2 regions of the Virgibacillus proomii genome follow, and region 2 is predicted to be linked to the other one. Evidence: a T-box and tRNA genes for the amino acid it is inferred to sense, from the RefSeq annotation. Region 2 holds a T-box; the other holds one or more tRNA genes.
The links. The T-box of region 2 lies ahead of serS (serine--tRNA ligase). A T-box ahead of a tRNA ligase gene usually reads a tRNA of that ligase, here a tRNA-Ser.

Region 1 (6,319 bases), on a different contig from region 2:
CACTAGTTAGCAACATATTACCGTTTCATTAGGAATGCATAATTATCTGTGAACTACTACCACTAGAGGAAAGAAATATCACGGTTTTTCTCCTCGTAATTCTACTGTCAAGTTTTCATACGTATAATCCTTTCCTCTTCCAAAATTAACCATATATACACCTTTACGTAACATTTATTTCTTTTAATCAGTTACGATTAGAGCGTTTACCTTTTTTAGATAAAAACTCGACCGCTTCTCTAGTTGCATTCAAATGCTCAACTGTATCATCATATTGTAATGATGCTACTGACATAAACAGAATATCGATTACGTGAAGTTGGGCGATACGAGATGAAGTTGCGCCACTTCGAAAGGTAGGCTCTCTAGTTGCAGAAGTGTATAATTTTAAATCTGCTTCTTCTGTCACTAAAGATTTCCCATATTTAGTCAGACTAATCGTGGTAGCATTATTTTTTTTCGCTAATTGAAGAATCTTAGCGACTTCTACAGTTTCTCCGGAAAAAGAAATTCCTAAAACTACATCTTTCTTTGTTGTATTGGCAACTTGTGTTGCTGCCATATGTAAATCCGTAAACGCATATGCATTTTTATTAATCCGCAAAAATTTTTGCTGTGCATCCTGTGCAATTATACTGGAAGCGCCGACCCCAATAAAGTGAAGACTTTTTGCATTCTTCACTTTTTCTACTACTTTTTGCAACTGTTCAACATTTAATAATTCAGCAGTTTCCCGAATTGTTTGAACGCTATTATTTGTCATCTTCTTAATAACAGAAAGTAAAGGTTCATTAGGCTCTATATCTCTCAATCCAACCTCTTCTGTTTTATGGAGGTCTCCAGCTATTCTTAACTTTAAATCTTGAAATCCCTTTAAGTTTAATGATTTACAAAGTCTAATAACAGCAGCTCCGCTGGTTGAACTTCTATTCCCTAACTCAACAGCTGTCAAGGTCAACGCTTCCTCTGGATTATTTATAATATAGGAAGCAATTTTTCTTTCAGAAGGTGGAAGCGAAGAAAGCATCTCTGTAAGAATTACTATACCGCCACTTGTCGCCATCATATCAACTCATTTCTAATTAATTACTGTCATTATTCTATTATATGAATAATAAAAAATTACATCAATCTATCTTGCTTAAAAGTACCAGGTATAAATTAAAATTTTATCTGTGCTTTTTCTTCCTTCTGATAAGAGGTAGAACAAAAAACAGGCGATCAGTTAGCAACGACAAACTGGAAAAATTTTGATGAGATAAGAAGACATGCCTTTAAAATAGGGATGCCGACGCCTGAGCGGCAGCCGCTTTTAGTTGCCCTTTCTTTAGATTCGAGTCAATGTTGACTTATCATAGAAAGAAGAATGTGGCTTTTTCTAGGAGCACTATCGCGTAAACTAGACAAACCTACTTTCAAAATAAATAGCCACTGGATAAAAGCGGATACCGTTTCCTAGACACGTACAGAGGGTTAAATTGCAGACCTTAAAAATCGCGATGTATCGCTTTCAGGACATCCTTGTCCTTGACAAAGAAAATCCCTTTTTCTTCGTGCGATGTATCGCTCTCGAAGCGTTCCTTGTCCGTCGACCTGAACGCGGAAATTTTAGGTATCCCCACTTAAACTTTTTCGTAATTTCTATCATACCTAATGGGAGTTTTATGGAGCTTAGAAGCGTGATATAGGGTTTTATTAATCCTATTGAATCTTGATTTTAACGAAACACAAAAAGCCACCTTATCGGTGACTTTTTATTTCTTTTATAACGTCTTTTATTTTGCTTCGTTATAGTTTTTTGCAACTTCATCCCAGTTAACGATGTTCCAAAATGCAGAAACATATTCTGGACGTCTATTTTGATAGTTTAGATAGTAAGCATGCTCCCAAACATCTAAGCCCAAAATAGGTGTTTTTCCTTCCATTAATGGTGAGTCTTGGTTTGGTGTACTAGTTATTTCTAATTTTCCATTATTTACAACAAGCCATGCCCATCCTGAACCGAAACGTCCAGTTGCTGCACTTTCAAACTGTTCTTTAAACTTTTCGAAACTACCAAAAGTCTCGTTAATTTTAGCAGCAAGCTCACCAGTTGGTTCTCCACCACCATTTGGTGAAAGAATCTTCCAGAAAAGGCTATGGTTAGCGTGTCCACCGCCATTATTTCTTACAGCAGTACGAGCGCTTTCTGGCACAGCATCTAGGTTGCTAATTAAATCCATTAATGATTTATTCTGAAGGTTTGCATGTCCCTCTAAAGCATCATTTAATTTTGTAACATACGTATTATGATGCTTTGTATGGTGTATGTTCATGGTCTCCTTGTCGATTGTAGGCTCAAGTGCATCGTATGCATATGGTAGTTCGGGTAATTCAAATTTTGACATTATTCCTTCCTCCTCTAATAAATCCATTTTAATTAAAAAGGATCTAATATCACCCTTTTAATCAAGCCTACCAAAGGTTTTTTAGTGTTGCAAATTATATGCATTAACATACTATAGGCTAAGGTGTATAAAGAACACTGGACATATACAAACTGGAAAATTTCCGACGGGATAAAGTGAACTTCATTGCGTGGAATGCTTTTCCAAGAAATGTTAGTACCGCAACGGTATGATCTAAAGGCCTCTGAACCAATCGGGCATTTAGGTGCCGGTTTCTCCAATTTAAACTTAAGATACGGAGCCTTCCATTTTCGGATAAAGAAAATATGCCTCTAAAAACAGGGGAATGCTGACGCCTGAGCGGCAAACAGCCTGCTTTTAGTCGCCTACCTTTAGATCTGAGCCGACGTTGACTTATCGTAGGAAGAAGACCGACCAAAGTTTGCTAGTCGCTCGAGCGCTTAAGCTAGACAACGTTACTTTTCACAAAAAATTAACCGCCATGTAGAAACGGATATAATTGGCTAGACAAATAAAAAAACAAGCAGATGCTTGTTTAAAAAATGGTGGCTCGGGACGGAATCGAACCGCCGACACAGGGATTTTCAGTCCCTTGCTCTACCGACTGAGCTACCGAGCCATCAGAATATAAAATTGATTTTCTGTACTTCTTAACCGCACTATATGTATGGAGGAGGTAGAGGGATTCGAACCCCCGCGGGCTGTTACACCCCTGTCGGTTTTCAAGACCGATCCCTTCAGCCAGACTTGGGTATACCTCCAACTAGACTGGTGGACCCTGCAGGACTCGAACCTGCGACCGATCGGTTATGAGCCGATAGCTCTAACCAACTGAGCTAAGGGTCCGGTTGATATAATTTTAATATAATGGGGCGACCGGTGGGGATCGAACCCACGGATGCCGGAGCCACAATCCGGTGCGTTAACCACTTCGCCACGACCGCCATACAAGTTTATATTTAAGTGGCGGTGGAGGGGATCGAACCCACGACCTCACGGGTATGAACCGTACGCTCTCGCCAGCTGAGCTACACCGCCAAATTGGCTCCACAGGTAGGATTCGAACCTACGACCGATCGGTTAACAGCCGATTGCTCTACCACTGAGCTACTGTGGAACGGGTATGCTATAATTTGTTTAAATTATAGCGACAAGATATAATTTACCACGTTCAACAACTTCTGTCAATATCTTTTTTTACAAAATCTTAACAAACTATTATGTATGTATTTCATTTATATATCGCTTTAAAACGACAATATTTACTATAGCATCTTTCTATATGGATTTCAAGGCTTAATTTAAAATTAGAAAATTAGAATTAATCACCTACCAAAATGAAATATTTGCATCGTTCTAATTAATTAGAACGATGCAAAATTATAATAAAGTGAAAGTTCATTCAGTGGATTTCTTCATTAGAAATGGAACAAAGACAAAAATCATAATTATGCTTAAAAAACGCTTTTTCTTCATTCGTTACGATGTTTGGTGCAAAGCTTTTCTTGTCCCTGAAAAACCGCGAAGGAAGTATCGCTGTCTTGGTTATTTCTTGTCAGTCAATGAATAGGTATTTAAATGCCGTTATTTCCCGCTTAGATGCTTCGGATTTTCTATCACTCCTGAAGCAAAAGTCGTATGTCACAACCTTAGATGCGAGATAAAAGTGAAATAGCACCGTAACTAAACACTACTCGCCAAGAACTTCTTCAGCAAGGTTTACTGCGTGATCTCCGATTCGCTCTAAATTACTAATAATATCCACAAATACAATTCCAGCGGATCCACTACAAATCCCTTCATTCATACGAATAATATGTTTTTTTCGAAATTTCCGCTCCATTTTATCGATTTGGTCCTCTTTTTGAATAACTGAAAGTGCTTCTTCACGGTTCATTTCTTGAATGGCGTAAACGGCCTGCTTAACAGTAGAAATCGTTAACTCAAACATTTCATTAAGATCTTCTTTCGCATAATCTGTTAAGTATAGTTTATTAGAAATTTTATATTCAATGAGTTCAACAATATTTTCAAAATGATCTCCAATTCGCTCAACGTCACGAACTGAATCGAGGATAGAAGAATGTTTTTCACTTTCTAATTCAGACAGTGATTCTGTCGATAATTCAATCAAATAATTAGTAATTTTTCGGTCAAGATTATTTAACGCACTTTCGATTTGCATTGCCAACTCCGAGTGTTTAATCAAATGAGTATTTAAGTATTTATTGGTCTCTTCCAACCCCTTATATGCATACTCGCCCATTCTCACTAACTCAGACTTAGCTTGATCTAATGCTACAGAAGGTGATTGTTGAATGAATATAGGATCCAGATGTTTTGGCTTATATTCTATAATGGAATCTTTACCTGGTATAATTTTGGTTACCAGCCAGGCTAAAGCGCCAATAAATGGAAATTGTATAATCGTATTGGTTATGTTAAATGTCCCGTGAGCAAACGCAATGGTCATTTCAGGGTTCAAATGAAGCTGACCTTGTAAAAAGGAAATAAAACTTGTAAATATCCCTAAAAATATAAGAAAGATTGTTGCTCCTACCAAGTTGAAAATAACATGGGTAAGTGCAGCTCGCTTAGCGCCTATAGTTGCACCTATGGAAGCAAGCACTGCAGTAATGGTCGTACCAATATTATCTCCAAATAAAACAGGGATTGCTGCCTTTAATTCCATTGCTCCTTCAGAAAATAAGCCCTGCAAAATACCAATAGTTGCACTTGAGCTTTGTACAATTAAAGTAAATACAGTACCAATCACTACACCTAAGACAGGACTATCACTCATATTAATTGTTAGCTCTTGAAATGCTTCTAAGCTTCGCAACGGCTTCATACCATTACTCATTAATTCTAAGCCAAAGAATAGCGCTCCAAAACCAAAAACGGCTTGTCCTATAGCGTTAACTTTCTGACTTTTAAAGAAAAACAATAAGAAACAACCTACAGCAAGAATTGGCAACGAATATGCACTAATATCAATTCCTATAATAAATGCAGTAATAGTTGTACCAATATTTGCTCCCATTATAACCCCAATAGCTTGCTTTAATGACATAAAGCCTGCATTAACAAGACCTACAGTTAATACGGTTGTTCCAGAACTACTTTGAATTAAAACAGTAACAATAATACCTGCGAGCACACCCAAAAATGGGTTACTTGTAAAACGATCCAATATATCTCGTAAGCGGTCACCTGCTGACTTTTGTAATCCATCACCCATGTATTTAATACCTAGAAGGAAAATACCGAGACCACCAATAAATTCAAAAATCAGTTTTTGAACATCAATTTCCAAAATGTATACCTACCCTTCTTTATGTTGAATCTTGTCGCACCATAACAATATTAAGTATATATAAAGTTTTTGTAAAGGAGTTATAATTATATTTAACATTAAATTTACAATTGAAAAAAAAGCGTTGTTTTTTATACGAACAAACGCTTTTTTCTCAAACTTAATTTGCCATAAACAGAAACTTCATTCAATGGGGCTTTCTTCTTCACTGATTAGAAGTAGAATAAGGATAACATTTCAGACGCCCTTGAAAAAGAAGTAACTTTTCTGCGTGCGATGCGTCGCTCAGGTGTCCTTTAAAAATATCGGTGTCTTGATTATTTTCTTGTCCTGTAAATGAATCGGGCATTTAGACGGCGCCTACGTATTCTCTACAATTTAAAGTGTTACCCTACAGCACTACAGATGTGGAATAGATAACTAGCCACAGGTTAGTTGTTAATATTTCCTAATAGATTACGCATAAATGAACAATTATAACCTTCTTCATACTTCCATAGATAGATTATATGAAGAGATAACAGCCATAAAAGGTGTACGTAATGAAGTATAATTATAACTACTTTACTAAACTTTTCTTATATTACATATGTAT
Region 2 (6,319 bases):
AATCGAGATCTCCGCTTTATCCAGGATTATTCCATATCCATTTCTGATGTGATGACGAGTGAAAATTTAGTGACAGCACCGGTTGGTACAACACTTACGGAAGCCGAAAAAATCCTTCAACAATACAAAATTGAAAAACTGCCATTAGTAGATGAGGACGGCATTTTAAAAGGGCTTATTACAATTAAGGATATTGAAAAAGTTATCGAATTTCCGAATGCTGCCAAAGATACACAAGGAAGGCTACTTGTAGGTGCTGCTGTCGGAGTTACTGCTGATGCAATGAAACGAATCGAAAAGCTAGTTGAAGCAGGTATTGATGTTATTGTAATTGATACAGCTCATGGTCACTCAAAAGGCGTCATTGATCAGGTGAAGGCGGTTCGTAAAGCCTACCCAAATTTAGATATTATTGCAGGTAATGTCGCTACTAGTGAAGCAACGAAGGCTTTAATTGAAGCAGGTGCATCGATTGTTAAAGTCGGTATTGGCCCTGGATCTATTTGTACGACCAGAGTAATCGCGGGTGTCGGTGTTCCGCAAATTACAGCTGTATATGATTGTGCAAGAGCTGCTGCTGAATACAATGTACCTGTCATTGCAGACGGTGGCATTAAATACTCTGGAGATATTGTGAAAGCACTAGCTGCAGGAGCACATGCTGTTATGCTTGGTAGTATATTTGCAGGAGTTACAGAAAGCCCCGGGGAAACTGAAATTTATCAAGGAAGACAATATAAAGTTTATCGTGGAATGGGATCAGTTGGTGCGATGAAGGCAGGCTCAAAAGATCGTTATTTCCAAGAAGATGCAGAAACGAAAAAGCTCGTTCCAGAGGGAATTGAAGGGCGCGTTGCTTATAAAGGCCCTCTAGCAGATACCGTTCATCAATTAGTCGGAGGATTACGTGCTGGAATGGGATATTGTGGTACAAATACAATTGATGAATTGCGCAATAATAGTCGTTTTATCCGAATTACCAACGCCGGATTAAGAGAGAGTCATCCGCATGATGTTCAAATTACGAAAGAAGCTCCAAACTATATTGTGTAAAGACGCTCTCTTTTTGAGCCCTTCATAATGGGTAACTTTACCTTTAATATTGTAGTTAATTTGCTTACCTGTTTGTTAGATTCTTTATTACACTATAGGAAAGTATAAAACTTTAGGCTTTATCCCGTATGTAAGGTGCCGTAAGTTTCCCACTTCAAGACCTGGGTTTGTGCAAAGAGTCAAAGTGGGAGAAAACGGCACCTAAATGCCCGATTGGTTCAAGGGCCTTTAGGTCATACCCTTGTGGTACTAACATTCAGTAGGAGAAGGAAGAAAACTCCTACTGAATGAAGTTTCACTTTATCGTATAAGAAAACAATAACTGTCGCCATAAAGACTTGGCGATAAGCCAAGTCTTTATGTATATGAAGTTCCGTGTTTTACAACAGTTTGCCATGCAATTCTTGTAACTTGTACTAGTAAGTATAAGAAAATATTAGATGGGGTGTTAATCCCGTCTATTTTTTTATTATTTTATATGGTAAAATAACTAAGTGCACTTTCATAAAGAATAAATGTGCATAAATAGACATAGAGGTTAAACTACAGGGTGGAGGTACAAGAAGGTGAAACATATTTTTAAAAAGAGTTTCGTATTTTTTCTAGCAGCAGCAGTTGTCATGCTGACCATATTATCGCAGCCATATCAATTACAGGCTGCAGAAGTAGAACTAGAAGCAGAATCTGCAATCTTAGTAGATGCAAATACAGGTAAAATTTTATTTTCCAAAAATGCAGATAAAGCACTTCCCCCAGCTAGTATGACCAAAATGATGACAGAATATCTTGTATGGGAAGCGGTCGAAAAGGGTCAAATCAGCTGGGATACAACAACACAGATTAGCGACTATCCATACAGTATTTCTGCGGATTCTACTTTTTCAGGAATTGGATTAAAACAATCTAAAGATTATACAGTAAAAGATTTGTACCATGCGATGGCGCTTATTTCTGATAATGCAGCTACGATTGCCTTAGCTGAACTGATTGCAGGTTCAGAAGGTGAATTCGTAAAAATGATGAATAAAAAGGGAAAAGAAATGGGGCTTCCGGATTTTAAATTCGTTAACTCCACAGGGATTGAAAATAAATCGTTAGGAGATAATTACCCTAAAGGAACAGATCCTAATGGGACCAATCTTCTTTCGGCAGAATCTGCTGCGTTATTGGCTTATCACTTAATTAATGATTATCCAAAGGCTTTGGAAATATCCAGTAAACCAACAGCAACATTTGATGGAAAAGAACTTCGAAACTTAAATTATATGTTGTCGCATAATACAACATTTTTTAAGCAGTTTTATTATGAAGGTGTTGATGGATTAAAAACAGGCTTTACGGATTTAGCTGGTTACAGTTTTACAGGGACTGCCAAAAAAGGGGATCGTCGATTAATTTCTGTCGTCATGAAAACAAAAAGTGAAAAGAAACGCTTTGAGCAGACTGCTAAACTATTAGACTTTGGCTTTCAGAACTTTGAGAATACTAAGTTATTCCCAGCAGGATATCAATTAAAAGACAAGACATCTTTACCAGTTGCTAAAGGAAAAGAAGATAGAGTAAGTATTTCCCTTGGTGAAGCATTCATTCTGCCGATTAAACCGGATGAAAAAGATATGTATCGCATAGAATACAAGATTGATAAAGACAAGCTGGATAAAGAAGGAAAACTAAAGGCACCAATTAAAAAAGGTGAAAAAGTTGGAGTAGCCAAGCTTACGTATAAAGGCGAAAATGACTATGGATATATTGTAAATGATAGTAAGAGTACGGTAGATATTGTAACAGATCAGGCAGTGGAAAAAGCAAACTGGTTTATGCTTACAATGAGCGCAATTGGTGATTTTTTTGCTGATTTATTCCATACAGTGGTAGACTGGGTTAAAGGACTATTTTAAATAAATCTTTAGGGGGAGTTTTCAGTGTCTAATATAGGAACAGACCGTGTTAAACGAGGAATGGCTGAAATGCAAAAAGGCGGCGTTATTATGGACGTTGTCAATGCAGAGCAAGCAAAGATAGCTGAAGAAGCAGGAGCAGTTGCTGTCATGGCACTAGAGCGCGTACCTTCTGATATTCGAGCAGCTGGTGGTGTAGCTCGAATGGCTGACCCAACGATCACTGAGGAAGTATTAAATGCTGTATCCATTCCTGTCATGGCAAAAGCACGTATTGGCCATATTACAGAAGCTCGTGTATTAGAAGCAATGGGTGTTGACTATATTGACGAAAGTGAAGTGTTAACCCCTGCGGATGATGTATACCATATTAATAAATCAGACTTTACTGTACCATTTGTTTGCGGATGCCGTAATCTTGGCGAAGCAGCACGCCGTATTGGTGAAGGTGCTTCCATGTTGCGTACGAAAGGTGAGCCTGGAACTGGTAATATTGTTGAAGCCGTTCGGCATATGAGACAAGTACAATCAGAAATCCGTATGCTAACTGCAATGTCACGAGATGAAGTGATGACATATGCCAAGGAGATCGGTGCTCCATTTGAACTATTGCTTGAGATACGTAAAGAAGGTCGCTTGCCGGTAGTAAACTTTGCTGCAGGTGGAATTGCAACCCCTAGTGATGCCGCATTGATGATGGAGTTAGGAGCAGATGGAATATTTGTTGGTTCTGGTATTTTTAAATCATCCAATCCAGCTAAATATGCGAAAGCAATTGTGGAAGCAACAACACATTACAAAGATTATAAATTAATAGCTGAACTATCTAAGGATCTAGGTGAGGCTATGAAGGGGATCGAAATGAGTACACTAGAAGCTCATGATCGTATGCAAGATCGGAGCGAGTAAGAAAGAAGGAATTTTTTATGACGACCATCGGTGTACTTGCCTTACAAGGCGCTGTTCGCGAGCATATTCGAGCTGTGAGAGCATGTGGCGCTGAGGCAGTTGAGATAAAACAAAAAGAACAGCTGGCAGAAATAGATGGTTTAATCTTACCTGGCGGCGAGAGTACAACCATTAGGCGATTAATCGACAGTTACGGTTTTATTGACCCGATTCGGGATTTTGCCGACCAAGGAAAGCCGATCTTTGGTACATGTGCGGGTATGATCTTAATGGCTAAAGCTATTGAAGGACAAGCTCAAGCTCATCTTGGATTAATTGATATGACAGTTGCTCGTAACGCTTTTGGTCGTCAGGTGGCAAGCTTTGAAGCAGAATTAGAAATAACAGGTATTGCCAATGATTTTAATGCTGTATTTATTCGTGCTCCTTACGTAACAAAAGTAGGAACAGCTGTTGAAGTGCTTGCAACGTATCATGATCATATTGTGGCAGTTCGCCAAGGTCCATTTTTGGCAACCGCTTTTCATCCAGAATTGACGGATGATCAGCGACTATTGGCTTATTTCATAACCATGGTGGAAGAGGTTTCGTAAATTTATTGGCGATAGTTGCATAAGCATAAAAAATCGGTTATGATAGAAGATAATAATAAAAAGTGATGACAGGAAGCAGTAATAGTAATGTCTCTCCAAGAGAGTCGATGGTTGGTGTGAATCGATGTGAGACAGCTATGAATCCGTCCTTAAGCTGGTTTATTGAATTCTTTGGATAGTAAATAAACCCGGTTTGCGTACCGTTACAACATGAAGCCGGAAGAATATGTATTCTTCAATCAGGGTGGCAACGCGGGAATTATACTCTCGTCCCTATTTTTAGGGACGGGAGTTTTTTGATTTGTTAAGAAAAATAAAGGAGGAACGAGTATATGCTGGATATGAAATATTTACGTAATCATTTGGAAGAGGTAAAGCAAAAATTACAGCATCGAGGAGAGGATTTATCCGAGCTCCATCGGTTTGGCGACCTTGATGAAAAACGACGTCAGCTTATTGCCGATACGGAGCAATTAAAAGCAAAGCGAAATGAAACGTCGAAGCAAATCTCTGTATTAAAACGGGAAAAGAAAGATGCTGAACCGGCAATTAAAGCGATGCGCGAAGTTGGTGATGAAATTGCCAGACTAGATAAGGAATTGAAGGAAATTAATGATGAGCTGGAACATATTATGCTCTCTATCCCGAATATCCCTCATGAAAGTGTACCAATTGGGGAAGATGAAGAAGAAAATGTAGAAATACGGAAATGGGGAACCTTGCCACCACTTTCATATGAACCGAAACCGCATTGGGATATAGCTACTAATTTGGATATAGTCGATTTTGAACGTGCAGGTAAAGTAACTGGCAGCCGATTTGTATTTTATAAAGGGTTAGGATCACGTTTAGAACGGGCATTGTGGAATTTTATGTTGGATTTACATGTAGATGAGCATGGCTATGAGGAAATGTTGCCACCACAAATCATTAATCGAGCTAGTTTAACGGGGACCGGCCAATTGCCAAAGTTTGCAGAAGATGTATTTAAGCTGGAGGACTGGGATTATTTCTTGGCTCCTACAGCAGAAGTTCCTGTAACTAATTATTACCGAGACGAAATTTTAAAAGCAGATGATTTACCAAAAAAATATGCAGCATTTAGCAGCTGCTTCCGTTCTGAAGCGGGTTCTGCCGGAAGGGATACAAGAGGATTAATTCGTCAACATCAATTCAATAAAGTGGAGCTTGTCCACTTTGTTAAACCAGAAGACTCTTATGAAACGCTTGAAGCATTGACAAACCATGCAGAAAAGGTACTCCAGCTGTTAGAATTACCATATCGAGTGATGAGTATGTGTACAGGTGATTTAGGATTTACAGCCAGTAAAAAATATGATATTGAGGTATGGATTCCTAGTCAGCATACGTATCGGGAAATTTCTTCTTGCTCTAACTTTGAAGATTTCCAAGCGAGACGTGCTAATATTCGTTTTCGAAGAGAAGCTAAAGCAAAACCGGAATTTGTTCATACATTAAATGGTTCTGGTTTAGCAGTCGGCCGTACGGTAGCTGCTATTTTAGAAAACTACCAGCAAAAGGATGGTACGGTTATTATCCCTACTGCATTACGTCCATACATGGGTGGAAGGGAAATAATGAAATAAGGAAACATTTTTTTACACTATAGGAAAGTATAAAACTTTAGGCTTTATCCCGCATGTAAGGTGCCGTAAGACTCCTGCTTCAAGAGCCTTTAGTTGATACAAAGGGTCAAAGTAGGGGAAAACGGCACCTAAATGCCCGATAAGTTCAAGGGCCTTTAGGTCATACCCTTGTGGTACTAACATTCCGTGTAAAAAGCATTCCACGGAATGAAGTTTCACTTTATCGTATAAGAAAAACGACAGCTTTCGCTAAAGACTT

Region 1: it encodes a tRNA-Ser, which carries the amino acid that the T-box ahead of serS (serine--tRNA ligase) is inferred to sense. The anticodon was not compared.

The regions. Positions count from the first base shown of each region.
Region 1 covers NZ_FUFN01000010.1:2,207,391-2,213,709, forward strand. The annotation lists gene BN1066_RS17735 (MurR/RpiR family transcriptional regulator) at 188-1,066, opposite strand; gene sodA (superoxide dismutase SodA) at 1,776-2,387, opposite strand; tRNA gene BN1066_RS17745 (tRNA-Phe) at 2,952-3,027, opposite strand; tRNA gene BN1066_RS17750 (tRNA-Ser) at 3,077-3,169, opposite strand; tRNA gene BN1066_RS17755 (tRNA-Ile) at 3,178-3,254, opposite strand; tRNA gene BN1066_RS17760 (tRNA-His) at 3,277-3,352, opposite strand; tRNA gene BN1066_RS17765 (tRNA-Met) at 3,373-3,446, opposite strand; tRNA gene BN1066_RS17770 (tRNA-Asn) at 3,451-3,525, opposite strand; gene BN1066_RS17775 (Na/Pi cotransporter family protein) at 4,099-5,724, opposite strand.
Region 2 covers NZ_FUFN01000009.1:1,189,942-1,196,260, forward strand. The annotation lists gene guaB (IMP dehydrogenase) at 1-1,053, shown strand, start outside; gene BN1066_RS07915 (serine hydrolase) at 1,620-2,951, shown strand; gene pdxS (pyridoxal 5'-phosphate synthase lyase subunit PdxS) at 2,976-3,860, shown strand; gene pdxT (pyridoxal 5'-phosphate synthase glutaminase subunit PdxT) at 3,878-4,453, shown strand; T-box leader at 4,510-4,731, shown strand; gene serS (serine--tRNA ligase) at 4,786-6,060, shown strand.